Regions from separate parts of the Planococcus donghaensis genome, predicted to be linked through region 2. Evidence: riboswitches for the same ligand, from Rfam matches in the RefSeq annotation. Region 2 holds a riboswitch; the other holds the start of a gene.
The links. A riboswitch is a leader RNA that binds a small molecule or an ion and turns the genes downstream of it on or off. The one in region 2 is predicted to bind S-adenosylmethionine.

Region 1 (15,585 bases), 1.1 Mb from region 2:
CTTTATGGTGGAATAACAAAAAAGTCAAGAAGAAGATTAGTTTTTTATTTTATTACTTTTAAAATATGCTTATGTTCCCAATTAAATTGGGGTAGAAGATTTCTTTTTAAATACTGTAGCTACTTTTGTTTCGGTACCATTCTTTATTCGGATAATATTTTCACGATGCTTCCAAATAGCCATTGCAAAAAGTAAGATGGAAATCAGCAGGGGCCAAAATCCATTTGCGGGAACCAATGCTATCACAAAGAACGTTGTATAAAGGACAAGTACTCCTATAACGAGGTAGTTTGTTGTGAGTGAGACAGCAATCAATAATAATAATCCTAGTAAGCCAAGTTTCCAATCAAGCGCTAGCATAACCCCAATCACAGAAGCAGTTCCTTTTCCTCCGTTAAACTTCATAAAGAACGGGAAATTATGACCGAAAATAACTCCGGCACCTGCTATAAACAGCATTGCCCATGTGAGTTCCGGAGAAAAATCACCTAGACTTAATAAGAAAGCTAGCCCTGCAACTGCCGCAAACCCCTTAAAAATATCAATAATAGCAACGAGTAATCCGTATTTCCAACCTAAAACAATGGCAGCATTAGAGGCACCGGCATTTTTTACACCAGAAGTTTTGATGTTAACCCCCGACAACCGTTGTGCTGCTAAAGAGCCGTGACAACAACCAATTCCATAACTAACGATAAATAATAGCACAATCCAAATAAACACAGTCATTTCCTCCTTCCTACTAAAAGATAACGTTTGAAAAAGCTGAAAGTTTCAAAATTTTTTGACTAATAGGGTTGACAAATGAAAAAAAAGTTTCTATACTTCAGAACAAGATAAAATTTAAATTTAATACTCTTATCAAGAGTGGCGGAGGGATAGGCCCTGTGATGCCCAGCAACCAACAGATGATTTTGTCTGGAAAGGTGCTAATTCCTACAGAACCGGAGTTATAGGTTCTGACAGATAAGAGGAGGAAAACTCCGTATATGCGGCCCTCTTCTTAGCGAAGGGGGCTTTTTTCGTCCTCTTCGAAGCAACAAAACAAAAAATAGGGGGAATAAAAAATGACAAACTTAAAACCAGAAACATTATTATTACACGGTGGGCAACAAGTAGATCCAACAACAGGATCGAGAGGGGTACCGGTTTATAAAACGACTTCTTATGTTTTTAGAGATACGCAGCATGCACAAGATTTATTTGGTTTGAAAGATGTTGGGAATATTTATTCGCGTATTATGAATCCAACAGTTGATGTATTTGAACAGCGAGTTGCGCTATTAGAAGGTGGCACGGCAGCTGTTGCGCTTTCTTCTGGAATGGCAGCAATTGCTTTTTCTATTTTGAACATTGCAGAAGCTGGAGATGAAATCATAGCGGATAGCAGTCTTTATGGGGGAACATATAATTTGTTTGCTAATACATTGCCGCGTTACGGCATTACAACGAAGTTTGTAGATGCGACAAACCCGGAGAATTTTAAAGCCGCAATTACAGACAAAACAAAAGTCATTTTTGGGGAAATTATCGGCAATCCAAGTTTGAATGTCTTTGATGTAGAAAAAGTAGCAAACATTGCCCATGAACACGGATTACCGTTATTGATTGATAATACATTTGCTTCTCCATATGGCAGTAATCCAATTGAGTTTGGTGCAGATGTTGTCATTCATTCGGCAACAAAATGGATTGGCGGACATGGCACAACAATTGGTGGAGTAGCAGTAGATGCTGGAAAATTCAATTGGGACAATCCACGTTTCCCGAACTACACAGAACCAGATGAAACTTACCATGGGCTACGTTACGGCATTGATGTACCAGAGGCAGCTTTTGCCACAAAATTACGCGTTCAATTACTGCGTGACTTTGGTCCATCATTAAGTCCTGATAGTGCACATGCTTTGTTGCAAGGGTTAGAAACTTTGCATTTGCGTATTCCAAAACACAATAGCAATGCTCAAATTATCGCAGAATACTTAAAACAACATCCGCAAATTGAATGGGTTAATTACTTAGGGTTTGAAGACCATCCTTCTCACAAAATTGCGAAGAAATACTTGAAAAATGATGGTTACGGATCGATCGTCAACTTTGGTATTAAAGGGGGAAGAGAAGCTGGAAGAAAAGTAATTGATAGCATTAAGCTTTGGTCTCATGTTGCTAATGTTGGCGATGCAAAATCACTTATTATTCACCCTGCGTCTACTACTCATCAACAATTAAACAGCGAAGAACTAAAATCATCAGGTGTAACAGAAGAGTTAATCCGACTATCTGTAGGATTAGAAAATGCAGAAGATTTAATTGCTGACTTAGAACAAGCAATTCAAGTCACCGTGTTGGAAAATGTATAAGGAGGAATCAGCATGAAAACAGTATCCATTGGCTCATTAACCTTGGACTCAACTAAGACGCTAGACAATGTAGAACTTGCATATGAACGTCTCGGAGATGAAAATGCCCCCGTAATTCTGATTTGTCATGCGCTAACTGGCGATCAACGTGCAGTTGGCACAGCGCAACATCCAGGATGGTGGGCAGGATTAATTGGTCCAGGGATGTCAGTGGATACGACTGCTTTCCAAGTAATTACATTTAATGTATTGGGCGGTTGCCATGGATCAACCGGACCTTTATCAGTAAATCCTATAAGTGGAGTACCTTACAAAGCTGATTTCCCAACACTAACGATACGTGACATGGTACGGGCAGAATATTTGGCGTTAAAAAAGCTTGGGATCAAGAAATTGGCCGCAGTAATTGGGGGATCACTTGGAGGCATGAAAACCTTAGAGTGGGGAAGAACTTACCCCGAATTTATCGGAGCAATTTTCCCATTGGCTGTTACGCCATATTATAGTGATTATGGAGTAGCATTTAACCATATTGGGATAATAGCTATCGAAAATGATAAAGATTTTAATGGTGGGAACTACGAAGAGACTGGTTTGCTAAAAGGGTTTGAAATAGCAAGAATGGCCGGCATGGTCACTTACCGAAGCGCTAAAATGTTCAATCAGCGCTTTGGGCGAAGTGGGAATGATAGTGAATTTCATGTACAGTCCTACTTAAACTATCAAGGGGAAAAATTAGCAGGTCGTTTTGATGCGAATAGTTATCTGGTGTTGTTAAAAGCGATGAATACACATGATATTAAAGATGCTGTTTTAGAAGTTCCAGTCTATTCGTTATCGTTTACCTATGATTTACTTTATCCACATGAACAGATGGTTCCGTGGCTTGAAAAGCAAACAAATGCAGCTTGGGAAATCATTGAAACGGATTTTGGTCATGACGGATTTTTAGTAGAGTTCGAAAAATGGGGAGGCTTTATAGAAGAAAAGTTAAAAAGCCTTTTAGTGCCGGAGCTTATTCGGTAAACAAATTTTGTAGAAGCGACTATAGAAACATGTCATATAAAAGCATCTAGGACTAGTTAGTCCTAGATGCTTTTATTGGTTAGTCTTCATCTTTAATATCCACATCATCTGGAATCGGGGTAGCGCGCCATTCTTCTAACGCTAACTTAGCCTGTTCCAACTGCTGAAAGTGCGTACCGAATTGAGAAGTGTTGATCATGTATTGCTCTCCGTCATGAACTGCGCGAATACGACCTTCTAATACGTAACGATTGACTTGTTCTTCAGGCATAGACAAAAAGGCAGCAGTTTCCTGGACTGTCATATACATAGGATCGCCTCCTCTTTTCTTTTATTATAATAGAAGGAGACAGCTATCTCAAACCATTAGTATTCTATTTTCTTTAGTAGAAAATTAAGCAGAGAGACAATACATTTTTTTATCTGATTTTTCAACTAATTATATGCAATTTAGTTAGGGGGAGTTTAGTTTCATATAAGGAAGGGGATAATAATAATAGAATGTGTACAAAAACAAAAGGAGGACGAGTTTATGAATGATATTGGCAACTCTTTTAGAGGAGTTGGAAACACGATTATCGACTACATTCCAAACGTTTTAGGGGCATTATTATTATTACTTGTCGCATGGATTGTAGCAACGGTTGTACGGGCTATTTTCACTAAAGGTTTGAAAAAAGCAGGTGCAGATCGGGCCATGGTCAAAGGACATATGGCGAAAACAAAAGAAGACGCAGACAGCATACTGGATTCTATAGGGAAAATTCTTTATTACCTAATCTTCATTTTGTTTATTCCGAGCGTTTTGCAAGCATTGGATATGAACAATGTAGCACAGCCAATTTCAAACATGATGGATAAGCTATTGGCATTCTTGCCAAACCTCTTCATGGCTATTATTATCCTAGTGATTGGTTACTTTGTTGCTAAGTTTGTGAAAAATCTGGTGTTTAGCCTTTTAACAGCTATCAACATTGATAAGTGGTTTAATAAATTTACTAACAAACCTGCCGGCACAACAGGGACTACAAGAATGGACGCTGGTGACAAGGCGACATTAGCAAACGTTCTAGCTAATATCGTATTTGTTATTGTCTTAATTCCAATCTTGACCATCGCGTTAGAAACATTGAATATCCGCTCTATTTCTGAACCAATTGTAAACATGCTCAATCAAGTTCTGAACATGATTCCAAATATCTTTGTAGCGATTATCTTAATTCTAGTAGGTGTCTTGATCGCTAAATTCGTTGGAGATTTGTTGATTAGCCTCTTAAATGGAACAGGAATTAACCGCTTCTCAACATATTTGAATACGGATAAAACAAAAACACCAAGTTTTGATATTGCCAACATCATCGGAAAAGTCGTACAAGCGATTATCATCATCTTCTTTACAGTAGAAGCGATGAACGTACTGCAACTAGACGTATTAAATGGAATTGGTGAAGCAGTAATTGCATACTTGCCACTGCTCATTAGTTCATTAATTATTCTAGGATTAGGGTTGATTGGTGGTAGCTTGCTTGGAAACTACGTTCAACAAGCTTCTGGTAATCGACTTATGGGAGCTGTCGTGAAATACGTAATTATCATCATTGCTGTATTCATGACACTTGACCAGTTGAACTTTGCAACAAACATTGTTAACCTAGCCTTCCTATTCATTATCGCTGGACTTGCAGTAGCATTTGCAATTTCCTTCGGTATAGGTGGACGTGACTTTGCGAAGCGTCAACTTGAAAAGTTTGAAACAAAAATGGAAAAAGAAAACGATAAACCTGACCTTTAAGTTTATTTTCTTGCCCTTTAAGTGGATCCTCGCTTAAAGGGTTTTTTGTTGGATAGAAAACGAATGATTGTTATATAACAGTTTGAAAACGAATGAAAATTTGGAATAATATTATATTAAAATAAAGAATAAATTAGGTGATTTAAAATAAAATACGTAATTTATATCTCGTTAGTAAAGAGCGTTATATAGCCAAAAAGGGAAAATAGGCATATTTAGTGTATAAATGCTCCTGATATAGTAGTTTAAATAATTAAAAAATTCAGTTGACTTGATTTTGTGAGAACGGTTACAATTAATATAGTTATTCAATAAATAGTAAAAAAAGGGGGACAGTGCTTTTGAAAACTGAGCGAACGCTCAGTTGGGTAGTAAGGAAATGAGAAATTAATTGAAATGGGGAATAAGATGAAAGCGTATAAAAAAGAAGTTCAGTTTACGATTTGGATGACAGCGGCCTTTATAGTAGTCGGTAATGTAGGATTAATATTCTCGGTATTTCCTGTCGATGCTATGCTATTTGGTTTTCCAGTCATGTATATTGTGCCTATTTTAATGGGGTGGTTTGGTGTTTTCATTTTAACCATCGTGGCAGGGAAAATTGGCAACCGTATTGATGATGAAATCGATAACGAGAACGATGCGCTTGAAGTTTCCGGCGAAGTAAAGGATGTGTAGATGATGGAAGCACAAAACTGGCAATTATCCAACCCGATTCTTGGTTTAGCAGTTGTAGGGGCAACATTTTTATTGTTTTATATCGTCGGATTCATATCCAACCGGAAAAGTGCGTCAGCTAAAGATCTATACATAGGCGGCGGGAACGTTGGAGCTTTTACCAATGGCTTAGCGATGGCATCGACTTACATGAGTTTGGCCACATTTCTTGGGATTACAGCACTAATTCTTAAGTTACAGGTGCCTTTTATCATGCTATGGATTCAATTGATTTTGGCGATTCCGTTAATCACGATTATTTATGGAACTAGCCTTCGTCGAATGGGTGCTTTCTCACCGACCCATTTTATCCGTGATCGGTACGGCGTGACAGCTTCTATTATCGCGGCGCTCTTCATGATTTTAGTTTCTGTTATGTATGCGTTAGGACAAATGATTGGAATCGCGATTACATTTGAAACTTTACTGGGAATTCCTTATTTAACTGGACTTTTTGTTTTTGGGCTACTTATCGTGGGATATATCACAATTGGTGGTATGGCTGGCGCAACAAACAATGCTGCGATTCAAATGGTTATTATCGCGTTAATGTTTATCATCCCGCTTGGCGCCATTATGAAAGCAATTGGAGCATCCGGATGGTATTTCCCGCCACTATTTTATGCGGACATGGTTCCAGCAATGTTAGATTCTTTACCTACTTTCTTTGATTATCAATTTTCACCTAAATGGTATTTCTCTATTATTCCAGCTTTAACCATTGGAGCTTTAGGATTACCCCACTTAGCGATGCGTGTTTACACTGCATCTAGTTTGAAAAGTGCGCGTTCTGCGATGGTCTGGTTCGCCTTTATCCTTGGATTGGTGTTCTCGGCAACGTATGCAATGGGCTTTGTAGGCGTCTTTGCTACAACTACTGAAGGGTTAGTCATTTCAGAAGGCGATGCCGATAAATTAACGATTATCTTAAACTTGGTTTATAACCCGGAATGGGTAACAGCACTAGTAATTGCAGGAGCCATTTCAGCAGGTCTTTCTACATTAAGTGGTAACTTGCTAGCGATTGGTGCCTTGATCTCACAAGATATTATCGCTACGTTAAAGCCTAATATTCCTCAACGCCTAAGTCTACGAATTGGCTTTATTGCGATTTTTGCAGGTGGCTTGGTTAGTATTTTGCTAGCAATCGAACCACCAGCCTTTTTAGTAGTGAGTATCTTATGGGCATTTGGATTAGCGGGAGTTACAAATGCTCCGCTAATTATTGTTGGAGTTTGGTGGAAAGAAGCCAATAAATTTGGAGCTATTGCCGCATCGGTCGTTGGTGGAGCAGTTTATATCATCGTGTCACCATTTGTTTTCCCAAGTATCGTCTTGACTGGTCATGGGGTAACAGACGGTATGGGATTATCAGGTGCCATGCTTGCTGTACCAATCAGTTTTATTTTATTAATTTTAGTTTCTTATGTTACAAACCGTATGCCAGGGTTACAAGGAAAACTAACAAAACAATCCGATATCGAGTTGATTGAACGCATTCACGGTTGGAAAGATATTAAATCGTATCGTTATAACAGTACGGTTGGTGCTGGAGTAACAGTAGTGGTTTCAGCCGTTATCGCAATATGGGCATTAATGCCGTGGGGAATGTAGTAGATGAAAGAGAAGGTGAGTAGAATGGTCGGGAAAATGGTTACATTAAATGATTCATCTTTTCGGTCATTTTTAGCATTACCGAAAACACAATGGGTAAGCAATCTATTGTTGTTCATTGTTGGTTTGGGCTATGGCGCGATTTCAATCGCGTCAAATGCCTCATACATAGCAAGTTTCGATTCACCTATATTACAAAACATTATCGTACCGTCAATTTTTCTTTTGTTTGGATTGTTGATGGCTTTTATCACGAAAATAGGTTTGGCGCTGCTATTATGGGCAGGATCAAAAGCTTTTGGTGGAAAAGGGCTATTACGGGACATTAACCAATCGGCCCCCGTCGCTTTACTACCGGGTCTTCTTGGGGCTCCTTATTTAGTAGAAGCAGGAAATGGTCATCCAGTAGTTTATATGTTACTAACAATAGGGATTATTTGGATGTATCTCGTGTCTGTGAAAATTATTAAAACGACTCAAAATTTCACATCAGCTAAAGCTTATTTAGCAGCATTGGCGGCCTTTGCATTTTTAGCGAGTGTCTACTATTTAATCTTACCGCCAGCGTGAAAAATTAGAATGGAGGCTATTTTATGGAATTCAACGATTTAATTGCACCGGAACAATACAATATTACTTTGGAATTGGAAAAATACAAAGAAGATACCGAGCGTTTGGCTATTAGATGGTTAGATAGCGAAGGCAATCGGGAAGACCTTTCGTATAAAGAGCTCATCGGTAAAATGAATCAATACGCTCAAGCTTTGCTAAAACTAGGGATTAAAAAAGGAGATCGCATGCTAATCATTCTTCCGCGTATACCGGAAGCCTATATGACGTATTTGGCTTGCTTACGGGCGGGGATTGTAGCGATTCCATGTTCTGAAATGCTTCGCAAAAAAGATTTAGTTTACCGCATGCACCATTCTGGAGCAAAGGGAATTGTGGCTCATTATAAAACGACTGCTGAGACCAACTCTATTGATGAAGAACTTGAAGCATTAAACAATAAATTGATAATCGGTGGCAAAGAAGAAGGCTGGCAATCTTTTGAGGAGTTAGCAGAAAAGGAATCTGTTGATTTCGATGCTGTCGACACAAGTCGTGAAGACATGGCATTCTTGTCTTATACATCCGGGACAACGGGCAACCCAAAAGGCGTAGTTCATGTTCACGGTTGGGGTTATGCCCATGTCCGGACAGCTGCCACAGAGTGGCTAGGTGTAAAAAGCGGCGATATGGTTTGGGCAACGGCAGCTCCGGGTTGGCAAAAGTGGATTTGGAGTCCATTCTTATCCTCTATTACATTAGGCGCTACAGCTTTTGTTTACAACGGACCATTTGATGCGTTAAAGTACTTAGACTTGTTGAAAGATGAGAAAATCAATGTTCTTTGCTGTACACCAACAGAATACCGGATTATGGCGAAAGTTGAAAATCTCAATTCTTATAAATTGCCAGAGTTAAGATCTGCAGTTTCTGCTGGAGAGCCTTTAAACCGACAAGTTATTGAAGCGTTCCAACAAGCATTTAATTTAAATGTTCGGGATGGCTATGGACAAACAGAAAACACCTTACTTGTTGGAACTTTACAAGACATGGAAGTAAAAGCAGGGTCGATGGGTAAACCCACACCAGGTAATCCTGTTGATATTATCAACGATGAAGGTTATCCGACAGGGGTAGGCGAAGTAGGAGATATTGCTGTTCATCGTGATTGCCCAGCGCTATTCCGTGAATATTATCGTGATCCTGAAAGAACTAAAGCTGCGTTCCGGGGAGATTGGTATTTAACAGGAGACCAAGCATCGCGCGATGACGATGGCTACTTCTGGTTTGAAGGAAGAAGCGATGATATTATCATCAGTTCAGGATATACCATTGGACCATTTGAAGTTGAAGATGCATTGATGAAGCATGAAGCAATTCAGGAATGTGCTGTTGTTGCTGCACCTGATGAAATTCGTGGCAATATCGTCAAAGCATATGTTGTGTTGCGTAATGCTCAAGATTTTTCTGATAAAGATACTTTAATTAAGCAATTACAAGACCATGTAAAAGAAATCACTGCCCCTTATAAGTATCCACGGGTCATTGAATTTCTAGAAGAACTGCCAAAAACGGCTTCGGGTAAAATTCGCCGTGTTGAGTTACGAAAACTAAACGCATAATTTAAAAATGCTGAACAGTCTAGATACTGTTCGGCATTTTTTTGATCTTTATTAGTAAAAGAATGTGCTGAGAAATAGTTAATAAATCACTTTGTATAGTTTATGGGAAATTGCGAGTAGAAAGTTGCGAGGGAAACGAGAGGGAATGCTATACTAATTTTTACCACATTAAAAATGCATCTTTCGTTTATAGATTCATTTTAGAAAAGAGAAAGAGGCGTTTTTATGAAAATAATTGCTAGCATTAGCGGTGCTTTATTTATCTATACAGCAATTAGTGCTTATTTGGGTTGGGCTACATACATTTGGTTCGCAAGTTTTATAGGAAATATGAATCCTTGGTTATTTGCATCTTTATGGTTTGTGATTGCATATAGCTATGTTATCGGCAGAATCGGACATCAATGGCTCGGATTTACGGTGCTCGGTTCTTATTGGTTTGCATTTTTACAGTATGCCATTTTGTTGATTCCTTTGGCGAATGTCCTTGTATTGCTTATAGAAGTAAAAAATGATGTGTTTTTTATAGGTTTGGGAACAGCTCTCATTTTACTAGTATTATTCGTTATAGGTACTTATTTTGCATACAGTCCAGTTGTCCGTGAGTTAGAACTCACAGTAGAAGGAGAAAATACTGAACCACTTCATCTAGTGGTTGGTTCGGATTTTCACTTAGGATTTTTATCAGGAAAACGGCACTTACAGCGTTTTGTTGATAAGACTAATGCGCTCAATCCAGATATTGTCCTGTTAGCAGGTGATTTGGTGGATGATGACCCGGTATGGTATGCGCGTTATGGCATGTCTGAAGTGATGGAACAACTAAAACCGTCTCTTGGTATGTATGGTGTTTTAGGAAACCATGAGTATTATGGCAAAAAAATTCCGTTATTGGTGAAATTAATGAAAAATTCGGGTGTGAAAGTATTAAAAGACGAAACAATATTGGTTGCAGATCGTTTTTATTTAACAGGGCGTGAAGACCGTACAAATAGTAAACGACTATCGTTAGCGGAGTTAAAACCAGAAGAAAATAAATTGCCATGGATTGTGATGGACCATACTCCTGGAGATTTAAAGACGCCAAGCGAATTGGGAGCGGACCTTCATCTATCCGGTCATACACATAAAGGCCAGATGTGGCCAAATCATTTGTTAACAAAGCGAATTTTTGAACTCGATTATGGGTATCGTTTAATAAGAGGCACGCATTTTCTTGTTTCTTCTGGATTTGGCTTTTGGGGGCCACCGTTACGTATTGGGAGTCGTTCAGAGCTCTGGTCGGTAACAATGAAATTTCGATCAACTTCTTAAAAAGGAGTGTTTTGATGGAAGACTGGATTACATCGGTTATGTCCGATTACGGCTATTTTGGCATCTTTCTTCTTATTTTGTTAGAAAACATTTTTCCGCCGATTCCATCAGAAGTTGTTTTGACGGTCGGCGGATTTATGACAACGACTACGACCATGACCATACCTGGAGTAATAGCGGCTTCAACTGCGGGTTCTGTTAGTGGCGCGATAATGTTATATGGTGTCGGATTGCTCTTAGATGTAGAGCGTCTTGAAAAAATCGTCGACAAGTATGGCAATTGGCTACGCGTGAAAAAAGAAGATATATATAGGGTTGATAGCTGGTTTGACCGTTTTGGCGTTTGGACCGTGTTTTTCGGACGATTAGTTCCGTTAGTCCGTAGTTTGATTTCACTTCCTGCGGGAATGTCGAATATGAAAGTATGGCTGTTTCTTGTTTTTAGTACACTTGGCACTTTGCTGTGGAACACGATCTTGGTGTTTGTAGGCGAAGCGGTTGGAGAAAATCGTCAACAAATAATGCGCCTATTATCGCTTTATTCGAATGTAGTTTATGTCTTGATTGCATTAGGTGTCATAGCAGCTGTTTGGTATTATATTAGAAAAAAAGACTAAACAAAACTAGAAAACTGCTGGCAATTGCCGGGAGTTTTTTTAATTGTTATAATTGTGTAACAATAAGGGACGGAGGATGGTTATGAAGCCAATTGTATTCATTACGCAAAAGTTGCCAGACCAAGCAGTAGCCGAATTAAAAGAACAATATGAAGTTCGAATGTGGCCGGAAGAAAATACACCTGCTCCGCGTGAGAAATTGCTTGAAGAAGCAAAAGAGGCGCATGCGCTATGGACGATGTTGTCTGATCGAGTGGATAGCGAGGTTTTTGAAGCTGCTCCCAACTTGAAAATTGTTAGTAATTTAGCTGTTGGCTACAATAATATCGACTTAGAAGCTGCACATAAACATGGTGTCACGGTGACAAATACACCAGATGTGTTAACCGAATCAACAGCAGATTTGACCTTTGCGTTATTGTTGGCCACTGCTCGAAGAGTAATAGAGGCAGAAAAAACAGTTCGCTCAGGAGAATGGCGGTCATGGACGCCGATGGGAATGACTGGACAAAATGTAGGCGGTGCTACCCTCGGGATTATTGGGATGGGCCGCATTGGTGAAGCTGTGGCTCAGCGTGCCAAAGGATTCGGGATGGACATTTTATATCATAATCGGACACGGAGAAATTTAGAAGACGTTCGTTATGCCGAATTTGAGGAACTGTTGAAAATCTCCGATTACGTTGTGATTTTAACGCCGTTAACGCCAGAAACAAAAGGCATGATTGGTGCAAAAGAATTGGCAATGATGAAAGAGAGTGCTTGTTTAATCAACGTAGCTAGAGGTGGTATCGTTGATGAAATGGCTTTATATGAAGCGTTAAAAGAAAAACAAATTTGGGGTGCAGGTTTGGATGTGTTTGAACAAGAACCGGTGCCAACAGACCATCCACTACTGACATTACCCAATGTTACGGTATTGCCGCATATCGGCAGTGCTACTGTCCAAACGCGTCTTGAAATGATGGCGTTAAATGCAGAAGCTATTAAAGCATGTTTTGAAAACAAATCAGTGAAAAACAGAGTTTGTTAAATAGAGACCAAAGAGCAGCAGTTGTCTAGCTGTTCTTTTATATGCTGAAGAGCATTCCTGTATAGCATGCATATCTTGCAGGAGTTGAAGTTTGCAGCTATTTGTTATAAAATGATTGAGGTTTTTACTGCTTTTTTGTAACAGAACCAAATAGAGAAAATAGGAGGTATGATTCATGCAAAATCATACACACAATGTTTTACTTTACTATCTATATACACCGATTGAAGATCCAGAAGCTTTTGCAGTTGAACATTTAGCAGCATGCAAAAAGTTAGAGTTGAAAGGCCGAATCCTTGTTTCAGAAGAAGGCATCAACGGTACATGTTCAGGCACAATCGAACAAACAGAAGCTTATATGGAAATGCTGAAAAACGATTCGCGGTTCTCAGACATCGCTTTTAAAATAGATGCTGCTGAAGGACATGCGTTTAAAAAAATGCACGTTCGTGCGAAAAAGGAAATTGTTCACCTTGGACTTGAAGACGATATCAATCCAAACGAACTAACAGGTACTTATTTAGAACCAAAAGAATTTTATAAACAAATGCAAGAGCAAGATACAATCGTATTGGATGCGCGAAACGATTACGAATATGATCTTGGCCATTTCCGTAATGCAGTTCGTCCTGATATTGAAAACTTCCGCGATCTTCCAGAATGGATTCGTGAAAACAAAGAACAATTTGAAGGTAAGAAGATTTTGACGTATTGCACAGGCGGAATCCGCTGTGAAAAATTCTCAGGTTGGTTGAAAAAAGAAGGATTTGAAGATGTTTCACAACTTCACGGAGGGATCGTGACTTACGGGAAAGATCCTGAAGTGAAAGGCGAACTATGGGATGGCCAATTATACGTTTTTGATGAGCGTATTGCCGTACCAGTAAACCAAGTAGAGCACGTCGTTGTTGGAAAAGATCATTTTACAGGCGAACCTTGTGAACGTTATGTAAACTGCGCAAACCCTGACTGTAATGCGAAAATCTTAACATCTGAAGAAAATGAGCATAAATACATGCGTTCATGTTCGGACGAGTGTCGTGAACATCCACGTAACCGTTATGCATTTGAACACGGTTTAACGGGAGAGCAAGTACAGTCGCGTCTCGATGCACTAAAAGAAACAACGGAAGTATAAGATGAAAAAGGTGTTGGAAGAGATTTCTTCCAACACCTTTTTTTACTTATTTTTCAATCTCTTCCTGGCACTCAAAACAGACTAGTTCACCGTCCATATAAACTCCCTCTAAAAAACCATCACGGCAATAAACGTCTTTACCACAATTACTGCACGGTCCAATCAGTTCAAGCATCCTGTAAACCTTCTGCATAGACGTACATGGCGTCTTTCAAGTATTTAGCTAAACCGTGACCATGCTGATCGATATTGCTTGCAAAGCGGCTGTCTGATGCATACAAATCACCTAGACCGCGAAACATTTTTGGTGAACATTCGTAAAAACGATTTAACAATGTATAATAAGCTTTCATTTCTTTTTGAACTGCTTCAGTCTGCGGAGGCAAATGCATCAAGCTGGCGACCGTATTGTAAATGCGGTTTCCTTCACGATTGATTTCTTCTAAATCTTCCTCTTCTTTTTCAATCACTGGTTCGCTTGTTGCGGATACCGCCTCTTCAGGTACAGCTGTTTCAACGGGGGCAACAGCAACTGCGACGGCTGATTCTTCATGAGTTTCAACATCTGCAAAGGAATGTTCTTCATGAGTTTCAAACGATTCTGTAATAGAATTTGCGGCAGGTTTTTGATACTTCTCCATCAAATCTTCAGCTTTACTACTGGCGAAAGCTGAAAAACGTTCTTGGTCAGTCAAACTTTCCAAGCCTTGTAACTCTTGCTGAGTGCGCTCAGCATTTTGGATCAACTTCTCAATGCGCTGCTTTTTTTGTTCCAATAAGTCAATATGCTGCGATAATGCATATTCACGATTAAAGCCATCCGCTACTAGTTCTTGAATTTTCTTTAATGAGAAATTCAATTCTTTCAGGAATAAAATTTGTTGAAGCAATTTCAAGTCTTCTCCGTTGTAATAACGATATCGGTTAGTTCCAATATTTGAAGGTTTTAATAAACCAATGCTGTCATAGTGGTGGAGAGTCCGAACACTGACGCCCGCTATTTTTGCTACTTCTTGTACTTTGTACAATCTAATCACCTCTCTCTTTAAAATACACTATAACGCACCGTTAGTGTCAATAGTTTAATAAAAAAGATGTCAAAATGTATTGTTTTTGTCTTATTTTAAATTTGTAAATCAGTTTAAAAAAGTTATTTTTCTATAAAAACAAAGTGTCACACTAGTAAAAAACAGAAATTTCAGATATCTCCTACTATTTTCTAGAAAACTATGAAATAATGAAGTTGAAAGCGCTATCAAAAGCTGGTAAATGAAAGGGGCAATGACGATGAAATTAACAAATTTTGTGAATGGCAAATGGCAACAAACAGAACAGGCGGAATTTAGACCTGTTTTGAATCCTGCTAATGGAGAAGAGTTAGCACAGGTCCGAATGTCTACAGCGCAAGATGTTGATTCGGCTGTGAAAGCTGCAGTAATCGCACAGAAAAAATGGGCCAAAGTACCGGCGCCTAAACGGGCAGATTATTTATATGAAATAGGTCGCTTAATGAAAGAGCGTAAAGAACAATTGGCTCAAGTGCTAACGAAAGAAATGGGCAAAGTTATCGAAGAAGGTCGTGGAGAAGTTCAAGAAGGAATCGACATGGCTTATTATATGGCTGGTGAAGGAAGACGGATGTTTGGGGAAACGACTCCATCAGAATTGGGAGACAAGTTTGCTATGAGTATTCGCTCCCCTATTGGGGTAGTGGGATTAATCACCCCATGGAATTTCCCGGTAGCAATTGCGACCTGGAAATCATTCCCTGCCATTGTGGGGGGGAATACATTTATTTGGAAG
Region 2 (15,585 bases):
CGGTCGGACAACCATTCGGACTGTTGGCAATTTTGATTTTGATTTACTTATTGACTAGCGTTTTTACAGAGTTGATCACTAATAGTGCTGCAGCAGTCTTAATGATTCCAATAGGTATCGAAATGGCTAGCTATCTGCAACTCGATCCAATGGGTTTTGCGGTTATTATCACCATTGCCGCTTCTGCTAGTTTTATTACACCTATCGGCTACCAAACCAACTTAATCGTTTATGGACCGGGTGGCTACAAGTTTATGGACTACGTCAAAGTTGGGACGCCACTGAGCATGTTGGTGATGACGGTAACCATCACAATTGTTTACTATTACTGGTTTTAGGAGGAGAAAAAGATGAGCAAAGCAACCAATATTGTTTGGCATGAATCGACTGTTACAAAAGAAAACCGACAAAAATTAAATAATCACAAAAGTGGGGTGCTCTGGTTTACCGGATTATCGGGATCGGGAAAATCGACAGTTTCTGTCAACCTTGAAAAAGAAATTCATGCGCTCGGAATACGCACTTATTTGCTCGATGGTGACAATGTCCGTCATGGTTTAAACAAAAACTTAGGGTTCAGCCCAGAAGATCGCACTGAAAATATTCGTCGAATCGGTGAAGTTGGCAAGTTAATGACGGATGCAGGTGTTTTGACTTTGACCGCTTTTATCTCACCGTATCAGGAAGACCGTGCTCAAGTTCGTGCGCTACTTGAAAAAGATGAATTTATCGAAGTATATGTAAAATGCGGAATAGAGACGTGCGAAAGTCGAGATCCAAAAGGTCTTTATAAAAAAGCAAGAACTGGTGAAATCAAAGGGTTTACCGGGATCGATGCCCCATATGAAGAACCGATAAATCCAGACATTACCATTGAAACTGATAAGCAGACTGTAGAGGAGTCCGTACAGGTTATCATCGAATATTTGAAAAAAGTCGGATATCTCGGCTAATGAATTTTAGCTAAAGGAGGAATGTGGGATGAGCCATGCATTACTGTATGAGCACTTTACAGAAGATCCGTTTAAAAACCTGGTGCCAAACGATGATTTAAAAGGTGCTGCAGATGTGTTGCGGTGGGCCTATGATTCTTATGGTGAGGACATTGTTTATGCTTGCAGCTTTGGGGCTGAGGGCATGGTGTTGATTGATTTGATTTCTAAAGTGAAAAGCGATGCAGAAATAGTGTTCTTAGATACAGATGTTCACTTTGACCAAACATATCAATTGATTGATCGTGTTAAAGAGCGTTATCCAACATTGAATATTCGGATGAAAAAACCACACATCACGTTACAGGAGCAAGCCAATCAGTTTGGCGATAAACTTTGGGGAAGTCAGCCAGACAAATGCTGTGACATCCGTAAGGTCAAGCCACTAGAACAAGCACTTTCTGGTGCAAAAGCATGGATTTCCGGCTTGCGAAGAGAGCAATCGGCAAGCCGCAGCCAAACCGATTTTATCAACAAAGACAATCGCTTTAAGTCGATTAAGGTTTGTCCACTGATTCACTGGACATGGGACGATGTCTGGCAGTATATCCATTTGAATAGCTTAGAATACAATGTTTTGCATGATGAGGGGTATCCGAGTATCGGTTGCAAACATTGTTCGTTCGCAGTTACCACTGAAGGAGACAGTCGTGATGGCAGATGGCAAGGTTTCACAAAAACAGAATGTGGTCTACACACATAATTCTACCGGAAAAATATTATAAACTAACGATCAGAAAATGACGCACTCCTCGTTTCTCTGATTAAAAAAAGGAGTCTAGGAAGCTTATGAAAAAAGTTTATTTAGTTGGTGCGGGTCCAGGCGACCTTGATTTAATCACAGTGAAAGGCTTGAAGGCGATTCAAAAAGCCGATGTCATTTTATACGATCGCTTAATCAACAACGAGTTGCTAGACGAGGCGAAAGAACAAGCGCAATTGATTTACTGTGGCAAGAAGCCCGATAACCATTCATTAAAACAAGATGAAATCAACGAGCTGCTGTGCCGTTTTGCACTCCAAGGAAAAACGGTAACCCGTCTTAAAGGGGGCGACCCATTTGTTTTTGGCAGAGGAGGGGAAGAAGCAGAAGCTCTGGTCAATCACAACATTCCATTTGAAATTGTTCCGGGCATTACAGCAGGAATCGCAGCACCCGCCTATGCAGGGATACCAGTAACTCACCGTGATTATAGTTCGTCAGTAGCTTTTATTTCTGGCGTTAGCAAAGTAGGTATAGATCAAGAAGCGTACTGGGAGCATGTGGTCAAAAGTATGGATACACTGTGCATCTATATGGGTGTCAGCAAACTCCCTGAAATCTGCAGCCGATTGATGCGCCATGGCTTAAAAGCTACAACGCCAATCGCTTTAATTGAATGGGGAACGACAGAACGCCAGCGAACCGTCACCGGTACATTAGCAGACATTGTCCGACTGGCACAAGATTTCGAAAACCCGTCGATGATTGTGGTGGGAGAAGTGGTTCGTCTGAGAAGTAAATTGCAATGGTATGAGCAGTTAAAAGATGAAAAACAATTTCAGCTTGCCGCCTATGTAGGATAAAGGAGTTGAAGATATGCAGGCTGTATTATACGTAAGTCATGGAAGTCGTGTTAAAGAAACGCGTCAGGAAGCTCTAGCGTTTATGGAGCAAGTATACAAAAATGTGGATGTGGTTCTTCAAGAAACGTGTTTTTTGGAGTTGGCGAGTCCGGATATTGCTACAGGAATTGACAGGCTGGTTCAACAAGGTGCAACGAAAATCGCTGTTGTGCCGGTATTGCTGTTAAGTGCGGGACATTATTACAAAGACATTCCAGACGAAGTGAAAAAAGCAATTGTGCATTATCCAATGATTTATTTTACTTATGGCAAACCACTCGGTGTTCAAGATCGCTTAGTTAAGATTTTAGTTGAGCGTTTAGAGGAAACAGGAGTAGCACGTTTGACAGACGCGAGAATTCTACTAGTCGGAAGAGGGGGCAAGAGTTCTGAAATCACTCATTCGATTGAAAAAATCGCCACGGAATTGGCTATCAAAATCGACGTGGAAAACGTAGATGTCTGCTATTTAGCAGCGAATACACCAACATTTGATGAAGGGCTACAAGTAGCTATCCGTTCTGGTAGCAAACAGATTTTTGTGCTCCCTTATTTGTGGTTTACAGGAAAGTTAGTGCAATCTATGGATCAGAAAATTAGCGAGTTATCTTCAGGAAACCCCGACATCCTGCTTTGTGGGTATTTAGGGAATCACCCAGCTATGGTGACTGCCCTCACTGAACGTGTGCATGAAGCTATACAAAATGAACAGCAATTAGCAGAGTGAATAAAGAAAGGAGCGACTGCGTATGAATGGATTGGCTGGAAAGAAAATAGGAGTGGCAGCAGTTCGTGCAGCTAAAGAAATCAGCGTGTTGATTGAAAAACAAGCTGGTACGCCAGTCATTTTCCCAATTCAAGGACGTCAGCGGCTAAACGAAGCCATTAGCGCACAGAATATTACGGATTTTTTAGGTGAATCTTTTGACTGGGCCATCTTTACGACAGGGATCGGTGCAAGAACATTAACGGATTGCGCAACCACTATGGGCCTTCACTCTCTTTATGTAGACAAGCTGAACAACACTAAGCTAGCAGTTCGTGGCAGTAAAACGATGAAGTGGGTCAAAGAAAAGAAGTTAGCCCCAATTTATGTTTCAGAAGATGGCACCATGAGTAACTTACTTGCAACTTTAGCACAAGATTTTAAAGATAAAAGCCCGCAACGAATTTTTTTACAAGCCTATAACTTAGATGATCACAAGTTAAAAAAGATTTTGGAAGAAGAGGGTCACTCTGTTTACTTGTCTCGACCTTATGCTTACGAAAAACCAGATCCCTTGGTCGTGAACGGCTTAAAGCAATCGATTGTTGAACAGTCTTTAGACGCTATTGTTTTTACGAGTAAAACGCAGGTCAATAACATTTTTGGTGACCAACAACAGCCAAACTTGATCAATGCTTTTAATGACCGTGTGTTGGCAGTTGCTGTCGGAAAAGTAACTGCCAGTGCACTAGAAAGTCAGGGTATCAAGCAAGTGCTGCAACCAAATCATCAAAAGATGGGCGCCATGATCGTAGCGATTGAGCATCATTACAGGCGACTGGCAGAGAATTAACTAAGAGCGCTTTGCAAAAAATCTATTCACAAATTATAGAAAAATAAAACGATTTCGAGGTGAAGAATGTGCAATTACAAACAATGAACAGTCCGTTTGACCAAGAACAAATAGAGCTTATCAATCGCTTGTTGCCTATGTTAACAAACAACCAAAAAATTTGGTTGAACGGCTATTTAGCTGGCACCCAGTCAGCTGCTTCAGTAGCTGTGGAAGAACAACCCGGCTTGGAATGGTATGCCGAGCAAGCCGAAGTTATAGCTACCCGCGAAGTCACTATTTTGGTTGGCTCTCACACGGGCAACTGCCACACCGTTGCCAACGGCATTTCAAAAAAACTGCAAGAAAATGATTACCAAGTCACGCTTACGCCAATGGATGAGTTTAAACCAAAAGACTTGAAAAAAGTTGAAGATTTGCTGGTCATTACGAGCACGCATGGCGATGGTCATCCGCCAGATAATGCGTTAAGTTTCTATGACTTCTTACACAGTAAGCGGGCACCAAAACTTGAGCATGTTCGTTTTTCAGTACTTTCTCTTGGAGACAGCTCCTATGAATTTTTCTGTCAGACTGGAAAAGATTTTGATCAACGTCTCGAAGAGTTAGGCGCAAACCGCTTCCATTCACGTATCGATGCAGATTTGGATTTTGAAGAAACAGCAGCAGAGTGGTTTGCAGGTGTATTCAGTATTTTAAACAAAGCAAAAGAAACCGATCGGCCAAGTGCTTTAGCAGATGTTGCTGCACAAAATACAGCCTCCATCAGCCAACCAATTTACTCGCGCAACAATCCGTTCCATGCCGAAGTTTTGGAAAACATAAATTTAAATGGTCGTGGCTCGAACAAAGAAACCCGTCATTTAGAGCTCAATCTCGAAGGCTCTAGTCTTCAGTATGAACCAGGGGATAGCTTAGGAGTGATTCCAAAAAATGAAGAACAGCTGGTGGATCAGTTACTTTTGGTAACAGATTGGAATCCGGATGAAGAACTTGTTATTAACACACAAGGCGATACGGCTTCATTGCGCGATGCATTGATTACGACCTTTGATATCACGAGTTTGTCGAAACCCTTGCTTAAAAAAGCAGCAGCTTTTGCAAACGGGAATGCGTTAGCAAATTTATTGGCTCCTGAAAACAACGAACAGTTACGGACTTATATACATGGCAGAGATTTGATTGATTTGACTCAAGATTTTGGTCCATGGCAAGTGCCGGCTGCTGAATTTATAACCATACTGCGTAAAATACCTGTTCGATTGTATTCGATTGCCAGCAGTTTAAAAGCAAATCCAGAGGAAGTTCACCTGACTGTGGGTGCTTTGCGTTATGAAGCAAATGGACGCCAGAGATCGGGGGTTTGCTCGATACAATGCGCAGAACGTGCCGACGTTGGAGAAACTTTGCCGGTATTTATCCAAAGTAACAACAGTTTCCGGTTACCTCAAAATCCAGATACACCTATTCTCATGATTGGTGCCGGTACCGGTATCGCTCCTTACCGTGCATTTATGGAAGAGCGGGAAGAACTCGATATTCCAGGAGAGGCGTGGTTGTTTTTTGGAGAACAGCATTTTGTTTCTGATTTTCTTTACCAGACGGAATGGCAGCGGTGGTTAAAAGATGGGGTTCTGACGAAAATGGATGTTGCTTTTTCTCGTGACACAGCCGAGAAAATTTATGTTCAGCACCGTCTGTTAGAAAAAAGCAAAGAAGTATATCAATGGCTAGAAGCGGGTGCCAATGTTTATGTTTGCGGTGATGAAAAATACATGGCGAAAGATGTTCATGCGACGCTTGTAACGATTCTTGAACAACAAGGCAATATGAACGCAGAACAAGCAGAAGCTTACTTAACTTCTATGCGTAGCAATAAGCGTTATTTGCGTGATGTTTACTAAGTACATCAGCTATTAACTTCGAATTTGTCTTTATGTGCATGAATTTTTCAATAACGAAAGGAGCTTCTTATGAAAATAAAAAAATTGACCGACATTAAAGGCACACCAAGCGAAATGGAAGTCATTAAAAATCAAACCAATTATTTACGGGGCAACCTAGTAGAGAGTTTTGCAGAACGTTTGACGGCTTCCATCCCGGATGATGATGGCAAGTTGCTGAAGTTTCATGGCAGCTATATGCAAGATGACCGAGATATTCGCAATGAACGCAATCAGCAAAAATTAGAACCCGCTTATCAATTCATGATTCGAGTTCGCTTGCCATCAGGCATTGCAACGTCCCACCAATGGCTGACAATGGACAAGCTAGCCAATACTTATGGCAATGGAACGTTAAAATTGACGACACGCCAAACTTTTCAAATGCATGGCATTTTAAAATGGAATATGAAAAGCACCATTCAAGAAATGAACCATGCGTTGATGGACACTATTGCCGCTTGTGGGGACGTCAATCGAAATGTCATGTCAACATCCAATCCGTATCAATCGGATGTTCACAGCGAAGTATACGAAATTTCGCGCCGATTAAGCGAACATCTATTGCCTAAAACAAGAGCCTATCATGAGATTTGGCTAGATGAAGAAAAAGTGATCGACAGTAATGAAGCTGAAGTGGTTGAGCCAATATACGGTCATTTATATTTGCCGCGAAAATTTAAAATCGGTTTTGCAATTCCGCCTGCTAATGATGTGGACATCTATTCTCAAGATCTAGGGTTTATTGCCATTTTAGAAAACGGCAACCTACAAGGCTTTAACGTTACAGTGGGCGGAGGTATGGGCATGACGCATGGTGATCCCACGACGTATCCACAATTAGCATGCGTTATTGGATTTTGTCCACCAGAGAAAGTTAACGCAGTTGGAGAGAAAATCCTCACCATTCAACGAGATTACGGCAACCGCTCCGAGCGAAAAAATGCACGCTTTAAATATACCGTTGATAGATTAGGGCTAGACTGGATTAAAGAAGAGCTCAATACACGTCTTGGCTGGGAGTTGGAAGCTGAGCGTCCATTCCACTTTGAACGCAATGGCGATCGTTATGGGTGGATCGAAAGTGATGGCAAGTGGCATTTGACGTTATTTATAGAAAACGGCCGCGTTAAAGATTTTGACGGTTATCCATTAATGACAGGACTTCGCGAAATTGCCCATATCCATACGGGTGAATTCCGTTTAACCGCCAACCAAAACTTAATCATCAGCAATGTTTTGGAAAAGAACAAAAAAAACATTGATGCACTGGTTGAGCAATATGGACTGACCGATGGTAAAGAAAATTCTGCATTGCGGAGAAATTCAATGGCTTGTGTAGCCCTACCAACTTGTGGACTGGCGATGGCTGAAGCAGAACGGTACTTGCCAGTATTGGTTGATAAAATCGAAGAAATACTGGAGCAAGCGGGTCTTCGGGATGAGGAAATCATCATTCGCATGTCTGGGTGTCCAAACAGCTGTTCACGTCCAGCTTTAGGTGAAATCGGTTTTATCGGCAAAGCACCGGGCAAATACAATATGTATTTGGGAGCTGGTTTTGCAGGCGACCGGCTAAATAAACTATACCGTGAGAATATTGGCGAAGAAGAAATTTTAGCGACATTAAAGCCTATTTTCTTCCGGTATGGGAAAGAGCGATATGACAATGAGCATTTTGGCGATTTCGTCGTTCGCGCGGGTTATGTAGCACCGGTCACATCGGGACTTCACTTTCACAGCTAGTCAATCGGATCAAGTAATTGGCTAAAACTCATCGCAAAAAAAGACGGAGAAATGAACTTTTTCTTCGTCTTTTTTGTTGTCTTCAGAAATTAGAAAGCGTTAGTGTGGATTGATAGCAGAGTTTTTTGTGTAGAGCTATTGGTTTAGTGCGAGCTTTACAGGCTCCGAGTTGAGAGAAATTTGAAACGGCATTGATTTTTCGAATGTTACACGGATTATCAGTGTCTTGTGAATGTAGAAATTTCATACTTATGAAAAAAGTGACTTCTAAATAGTCTTTTTTTCACGGATAAAAAGAACTATCTCTTTTGCGTAAATATGATTATGATAGAAATAAGTAATCACAGATGGATGCAAAGGGGATAGCGAGATGAATTGGTTGCCGAGAAGAAAAAATAAGGTGACAACTTTTTGGGAATGGTTTGTTGTAAACGAGCATGCATACCTTGAACTAGAAGGTACTGGCAGGATTAAACTATTGAACCAATTGGAAAAGAAGTTGCAAAAAGTAAACAAACATTTGGCTTTTGAAATGGGCGAAATTCGAGAGGATGGCAAGCGAGAGTTTGTTATTAGTGCGGATGGCATGGTTGAAGCTTTTGACGATGTTATCGAATTAGTAAAGCAAGCTCCTAAACTTAGTGCTTTTGACATTATTGCCTTTCGCCAGAAACAAATGGAAGAAGTATCGATTGCATATGGTGATATCGAATTGGGGTGGGACGATCTTTTTTGTACATATGAAAAAGAAGACAACAATGGCGAACTCAATTTAATCCTTTATGTTAAAGGCTTTAACGAAGAAAATGAAGACGAATTTGTTTCAGCTTCTTTTATTCTACTAGATACGATTATTGGAGAATACAATGTAGGAATGCACATTGGAGAAATCGAATTTACCAATTACATGGGTCAACCCAATGCACGACCGGTAAAAGAATTGCAAAATTTGTTTTTAACAAATCAATTAACACAATGTGGATCATAAAAAACGAAAAGCCCTGTCCAGAACTTTTATTCTAGATGGGGCTTTATCTATTGATTAGATCCTGTATGGTTTTGATGAAATGTATTTTAAGTGATTTCACAGAAAGTTCATTGTTTTTCGATAGATTATCTTGACCTGATTGCTATATCCATGTACTATACTAAGAATACTTATAACTAAATAGTGAATTCTTATCAAGAGAAGTTGAGGGACTGGCCCTACGACACTTCAGCAACCAGCCGCAAGGTAAGGTGCTAAATCCAGCAGGCAAAAGACGGCCTGACAGATGAAAAGGAACGAGTTTGATATCGTAAAGCCTTCTTTTCATGAAGGCTTTTTTTGTTTATAAAAGGGGGTTAATAGATGGGGTTAATAGATGAGTTAAAGACAAGAATTTTAACAGCAGATGGCGCCATGGGGACCTTGTTGTATTCATATGGCATTGAGTATTGCAATGAAGAGTTGAATTTGCAACGCCCCGAAATTGTTGAGAAAATCCATCTCGATTATATTAAAGCAGGGGCCGATATTATCCAAACCAATACGTATGGGGCGAACGCACTGAAACTAGCTCGATACGGATTGGAGTCTCAAGTTGCAGAGATCAATAAAGCTGCCATTGAGATTGCCAACCGAGCAGCAGCACCAGGGGGACAATTTGTCTTTGGCACGATTGGTGGCATTCGTGGTATCCGCAAAAGTGATGCCAGTTTGCAAGAAATTATTGCGATGGTTGATCAGCAAGCCACTCATTTACTCGAAGGAAATCCAGACGGGTTATTGTTAGAAACTTATTACGATTTTGAAGAACTCGCAGCGACCGTGAAACATTTAAAGAGCATTACCAATACACCGTTAATCGCCCAAGTGTCGATGCATGACCCAGGGATTTTGCAAAATGGCATGTCATTAAACGATGCGTTGCATCAATTAGAATCACTCGGGGCCGATGTTGTTGGAGTCAACTGTCGTTTGGGGCCTCACCATACGATTCAAGCTTTTGAAGAAGTGACATTGCCTGAAAAAGCTTTTCTGTCAGCTTACCCAAATGCCAGCTTGCTGGATGTGGAAGATGGACGAATTGTTTATGAATCAGAGGCCGATTATTTTGGACGTGCAGCTTTATTGTTAAGAGAAGAAGGCGTTCGCTTGATTGGTGGCTGTTGTGGGACGACGCCAAAACATATTGAAGCCGTGAAAAAGCATCTAGGTCAACTAGCGCCGATTGTTCATAAAAAAGTAACCGAAAGAAAACCAATTGTTATTCGTGAAGCAGAAGCATTAGAAGTAAAGCCGCTTCACGAAAAAGCAAAAACGGAACGAACCATTATTGTGGAACTTGATACACCGCGTCATTTAGACGTTACGAAATTTTTAGAAGGCTCGGTTGCGTTAAAAGCAGCGGGAGTAGATGCTGTGACGATGGCCGACAATTCACTCGCTTCACCACGCATTAGCAATATGGCGATGGGGTCGATTTTAAAACATACAGAAGACATTCGTGCACTTGCTCACATTACATGCCGCGACCGCAATTTGATTGGTTTGCAATCGCATTTGATGGGCCTTGATGCACTTGGCATACACGATATACTCGCAGTCACAGGTGATCCGACTAAAGTAGGTGATTTCCCAGGAGCGACAAGCGTTTATGATGTGTCGAGTATGGAATTGATTCAATTAATCAAGAAGTTGAACGAAGGCATTTCATTTTCCGGAAAATCGTTACGGAAAAAAGCCAATTTCTCTGTTGCCGCCGCATTCAATCCGAATGTCCGCGTGCTTGACCGAGCAGTAGCAAGACTCGAAAAGAAAATTGAAAGTGGCGCGGATTATTTTATTTCGCAACCTGTTTATACGAAAGAAAAAATTACAGAAATTTACGAAGCGACCAAACATTTAGAAGCGCCAATTTTCATTGGGGTTATGCCGTTGACCAGTATTCGCAGCGCAGAATTCCTGCACAATGAAGTACCGGGCATAAAGCTGTCAGATGATGCGTTAGCACGCATGCGGGCGTGTGGCGATGACAAAGACCGAGCAACTGAAGAAGGCATTCAAATTGCAAAAGAATTAATCGATACCGCAGCCGAATTATTCCATGGAATTTACTTGATCACGCCATTTGTGCGTTACGATATGACCGTAGAACTGATTCACTATATTCGTCAACTAGATCAACAGAAAGAGAGCGATCGCAACCATGTCCAAGCATCTTATTGAACAACAACTCGAAAAAAGAATATTGATCATCGACGGAGCCATGGGAACGATGATTCAAAACGAAGATTTGTCTCCTGAAGATTTTGGCGGAGAGGAATTTGATGGTTGCAATGAATACTTGAACATTGTGCGTCCCGATGTTATCAAAAATGTTCATACCGCATATCTTGAAGCAGGAGCCGATATTTTGTGTACCAATACGTTTGGTGGAACGCCGATTGTCTTGGACGAATACGGAATTGGCGACCAAGCGGCGGATATTAATAGACGCGCAGTCGAAATTGCGAAAGATGCGGCTGCTGAATTTTCCACCCCGGAATGGCCGCGTTTTGTGGCAGGTGCGATTGGACCTACAACGAAAACCTTGTCTGTTACAGGAGGGGCTACGTTTGATGAAATGCTAGAAAACTTCTATGTGCAGGCAAAAGCATTAGTTGAAGGCGGCGCCGATTTGATTTTATTGGAAACTAGTCAAGATATGTTAAATGTTAAAGCTGCAACGATCGGGATTAACCAAGCGTTTGAAGAAACGGGCATCGAATTGCCGATTATGGTGTCAGGCACCATCGAGCCGATGGGAACGACACTGGCCGGTCAAAGCATTGAAGCATTTTACATTTCGATTGAACATGTCAAACCCCTATCAGTCGGGTTGAACTGTGCCACGGGTCCAGAGTTTATGACTGATCATATTCGGTCATTGTCCGAGCTGTCGGATGGCTATGTGAGTTGTTACCCGAATGCCGGCTTGCCCGACGAAGACGGTCATTACCATGAAACGCCAGAATCGCTTGCAAAAAAACTGCGTGGCTTTGCGGATAAAGGCTGGTTGAACGTGGTCGGCGGTTGTTGTGGGACAACCCCTGCACATATTAAAGCAGTTCGAGAAGCAATGGACGGGTTGCCACCGAGAAAACCAGATCCGATCGAGCATGGTCATGTTGTATCTGGAATCGAGCCGTTGCAATACGATGAAACGATGCGTCCTTTGTTTATCGGAGAACGAACCAACGTAATCGGTTCTCGTAAATTCAAACGATTAATCATTGATGGACAGTTTGAAGAAGCCGCTGAAATTGCTCGTGCGCAAGTAAAAAATGGGGCACATGTCATTGATATTTGTTTAGCGAATCCTGACCGTGATGAAGTTGAAGACATGACTAATTTTATGAAAGAAGTCGTCAAAAAAGTGAAAGTGCCGCTGGTAATTGATTCCACAGACGAAGAAGTCATTGAAGTGGCGCTGAAATTTTCACAAGGCAAAGCGATTATCAACTCTATTAACTTAGAAGACGGAGAAGAGCGTTTTGAAGCGGTCATGCCGCTTGTGAAAAAATACGGAGCAGCCGTTGTAGTGGGGACGATCGATGAAGTAGGAATGGCTGTTACACGCGAACGTAAACTCGAAATCGCAGAACGTTCTTACGATTTGCTAGTTAATAAATGGGGACTAGCGCCAGAAGATATCATTTTTGATCCACTTGTTTTTCCAGTCGGAACAGGAGACCAACAATACATTGGTTCTGCAGTTGAGACGATTGAAGGCATTCGATTAATTAAAGAAAAGCTGCCGCGTACGTTAACGATTTTAGGTGTTAGTAACGTATCATTCGGCTTGCCGCCGGTTGGACGTGAAGTGTTGAACGCGGTGTATTTGTACCATTGCACACAAGCGGGCTTGGATTATGCCATCGTTAATACAGAAAAACTAGAACGTTATGCATCGATTCCGAAACAAGAAATTGATATGGCCAATGAACTGCTGTTTACCACTACAGATGATACGTTAGCTGACTTTACAGCTTTTTACCGCGATAAGAAAAAGGAAAAAACCGAAGACGATATCCCGAAAACGGTACCGGACCGGTTAGCTTACTACATTATAGAAGGAACAAAAGAAGGCTTGATTCCAGATTTGGAAAAAGCGTTGGATATGTACGATGAACCGCTTGATGTCATCAACGGACCTTTGATGAAAGGGATGGCCGAAGTAGGTCGATTGTTTAATGACAATCAATTAATTGTGGCCGAAGTGCTGCAAAGTGCAGGCGTTATGAAAGCAGCAGTTTCATTCCTTGAGCAGTTTATGGAGAAAAAAGAAGACGATTCCGGAAAAGGGAAAATCGTTTTGGCGACTGTAAAAGGTGACGTTCATGACATCGGCAAAAACTTAGTGGAAATCATTTTGAGCAATAATGGCTTTAAAGTTATTGACGTCGGCATTAAAGTAACACCGGCTACGTTAATCGAAGTGATTCGAAAAGAAAAGCCGGATATGATTGGTTTGTCAGGTCTACTCGTCAAATCAGCAAAACAAATGGTCATCACTGCACAAGATTTTAAAGAAGCGGGCATTGATGTACCCATTTTAGTAGGCGGTGCGGCGTTATCAAGACGCTTTACGGAAACGAAAATTTCAGCGGAATACGACGGACCGGTGATTTACGCAAAAGACGCGATGCAAGGACTCGACTTGGCGAACCGTTTACAAAGTGGCGCAGGAAAAGCAGAGTTGTTGTTGGAGTTAGATGCGCAGCAAGAAAAACGTCAAGCATCTGAAGCTATTCGTGCAGCAAAACCGGCCGTGGCGGTTGCTGAAAAACCAGTGAAAACCGTGCGTGAAGATGTCACAGTTTACGTACCAAACGATTTGCGTCGTCACGTATTAAAAGATTATTCAGTGGCTCATTTATATCCATATGTTAATATGCGCACATTGATTGGTCATCACCTTGGGTTAAAAGGCTTTAGCGAGAAAACTTTAGCAAAAGGCGATCCGCGTGCTGTTCAGCTTCATGAACTGGCAACTGAGTTTTTAGGTTCTGGTGTATTAAAGCCGTCCGGGATGTATCAATTTTTCCCGGCTCAAAGTGATGGAGACGATGTCATCGTTTATGATCCGAAAGACGGCAAAACGGAAATCGAGCGCTTTACTTTCCCGCGTCAATCGGCTCCTCCGTTTTTATGTTTGTCCGATTACTTAAAATCTGTCGACAGTGGCGAAATGGATTACGTCGCCTTTATGCAAGTAACTGCAGGGTTTGGTGTACGCGAGCAAGCAACACGCTTGAAAGAACAAGGCAAGTTTTTAGAAAGCCATGCACTGCAAGCAACGGCGCTTGAACTAGCAGAAGGCTTTGCCGAACGCATTCACCAAGAAATCCGCGACCAATGGGGCTTCCCGGACGCAACAGATTTCTCGATGCGCGACCGCTTTGCTGCTAAATACCAAGGACAACGCTTCTCTTTTGGATACCCCGCGTGTCCGAACTTAGAGGATCAAGCCAAATTATTTAACTTGATCAAACCCGAAGACATCGGTGTTCACTTAACCGAAGAATACATGATGGACCCTGAAGCATCCGTGTCCGCAATTGTATTTGCGCATCCGGATGCGAGATATTTCATTGTGGATTGATAGAAGAAAAGCGGAAGCAGCCGGGTAGATTCGACGGGCATAAGACGCACTGGCGAAGCGGCGTTCTTTGCCGCACAGCCAGAGTGGCTTATGACCCAAGAATCTGGCTGCTGGAGTCTGGACAAAGAAAAGCGTAAGCGCCCGTGCCGGCGGAAAATGCCCGCCTGGAGCAAGCTCTTAATTCCTGAAACAGTTAAAACCCCGAACACCATTTGAAAAATGGTGTTCGGGGTTTTATGTTTTCATTTAGTAATGACAGGCAATTAATTTACTTTATCCAACAAGAAGCCATAGCCTTGTGCTTCCATATCTGCTTCAGGAACGAACAGCAACGCTGCACCGTTCATGCAATAGCGCAAGCCGCCTTTGTCTTCGGGGCCATCGTTAAAGACATGCCCTAAGTGACTGTCTCCTGCGCGACTTCTAATTTCGGTTCGTTTCATAAAGAACAAACCGTCATCATGTTCAGTCACTACGTCAGGATCAATCGGTTTTGTAAAACTCGGCCATCCGGTTGTGGAATCGTACTTGTCGGCAGAAGAGAAAAGCGGTTCTCCTGTCGTGATATCCACATAAATGCCCGGTTCATAAAAGTCGTCGTATTCACTTGAAAAAGCGCGTTCCGTATCATCTTCTTGCGTAACAGCATATTGAATATCTGTTAATGTGGCTTTTAGTTCGTCGTCACTTGGTTTTGGGTAAAGTGCAGGATCGATTAACGACTGCGCATCTTCACCTAATTTTTGATCTTCTAACGTATCAAATTCGACGTGACAATAGCCATCTGGATTTTTTTCGAGATAATCTTGATGATACTCTTCAGCTAAATAATAATGATCCAGCATTTCAACTTCCGTAACAATTGGATCGTCGTAGCGATCTTCTTGAGCAGTTACCACTTGATCGATCACAGCTCGGTCGTCTTCATTTTCATAATAAATACCTGTACGGTACTGTTCGCCGCGGTCATTGCCTTGTTGATTTAAAAGCGTTGGGTCAATGATGAGGAAGTAATGGTTCAATACTTCTTCTAAATCCACACGTTCTGGATCATACCGGACATGGACCGTTTCAGCGTGGCCTGTATTTTCGCGAACCACTTCTTCGTAAG

Region 1: another riboswitch for S-adenosylmethionine. It lies ahead of BCM40_RS13610 (O-acetylhomoserine aminocarboxypropyltransferase/cysteine synthase family protein); the one in region 2 lies ahead of BCM40_RS02975 (bifunctional homocysteine S-methyltransferase/methylenetetrahydrofolate reductase).

Annotation. Positions count from the first base shown of each region.
Region 1 covers NZ_CP016543.2:2,757,424-2,773,008, reverse strand. The annotation lists gene BCM40_RS13615 (glycerol-3-phosphate acyltransferase) at 82-723, opposite strand; SAM riboswitch class I at 856-973, shown strand; gene BCM40_RS13610 (O-acetylhomoserine aminocarboxypropyltransferase/cysteine synthase family protein) at 1,068-2,360, shown strand; gene metX (homoserine O-acetyltransferase MetX) at 2,373-3,386, shown strand; gene BCM40_RS13600 (helix-turn-helix domain-containing protein) at 3,466-3,696, opposite strand; gene BCM40_RS13595 (mechanosensitive ion channel) at 3,919-5,178, shown strand; gene BCM40_RS13590 (hypothetical protein) at 5,587-5,856, shown strand; gene BCM40_RS13585 (sodium:solute symporter family transporter) at 5,860-7,509, shown strand; gene BCM40_RS13580 (hypothetical protein) at 7,513-8,079, shown strand; gene mbcS (acyl-CoA synthetase MbcS) at 8,103-9,680, shown strand; gene BCM40_RS13570 (metallophosphoesterase) at 9,906-10,994, shown strand; gene BCM40_RS13565 (DedA family protein) at 11,009-11,611, shown strand; gene BCM40_RS13560 (2-hydroxyacid dehydrogenase) at 11,694-12,644, shown strand; gene trhO (oxygen-dependent tRNA uridine(34) hydroxylase TrhO) at 12,820-13,782, shown strand; gene BCM40_RS13550 (MerR family transcriptional regulator) at 13,950-14,819, opposite strand; gene BCM40_RS13545 (aldehyde dehydrogenase family protein) at 15,070-15,585, shown strand, end outside.
Region 2 covers NZ_CP016543.2:556,691-572,275, forward strand. The annotation lists gene BCM40_RS02930 (SLC13 family permease) at 1-338, shown strand, start outside; gene cysC (adenylyl-sulfate kinase) at 351-953, shown strand; gene BCM40_RS02940 (phosphoadenylyl-sulfate reductase) at 982-1,695, shown strand; gene cobA (uroporphyrinogen-III C-methyltransferase) at 1,782-2,558, shown strand; gene BCM40_RS02950 (sirohydrochlorin chelatase) at 2,572-3,324, shown strand; gene BCM40_RS02955 (uroporphyrinogen-III synthase) at 3,347-4,156, shown strand; gene BCM40_RS02960 (assimilatory sulfite reductase (NADPH) flavoprotein subunit) at 4,225-6,060, shown strand; gene cysI (assimilatory sulfite reductase (NADPH) hemoprotein subunit) at 6,130-7,845, shown strand; gene BCM40_RS02970 (hypothetical protein) at 8,216-8,833, shown strand; SAM riboswitch class I at 9,022-9,126, shown strand; gene BCM40_RS02975 (bifunctional homocysteine S-methyltransferase/methylenetetrahydrofolate reductase) at 9,197-11,056, shown strand; gene metH (methionine synthase) at 11,037-14,474, shown strand; gene msrB (peptide-methionine (R)-S-oxide reductase MsrB) at 14,738-15,585, opposite strand, start outside.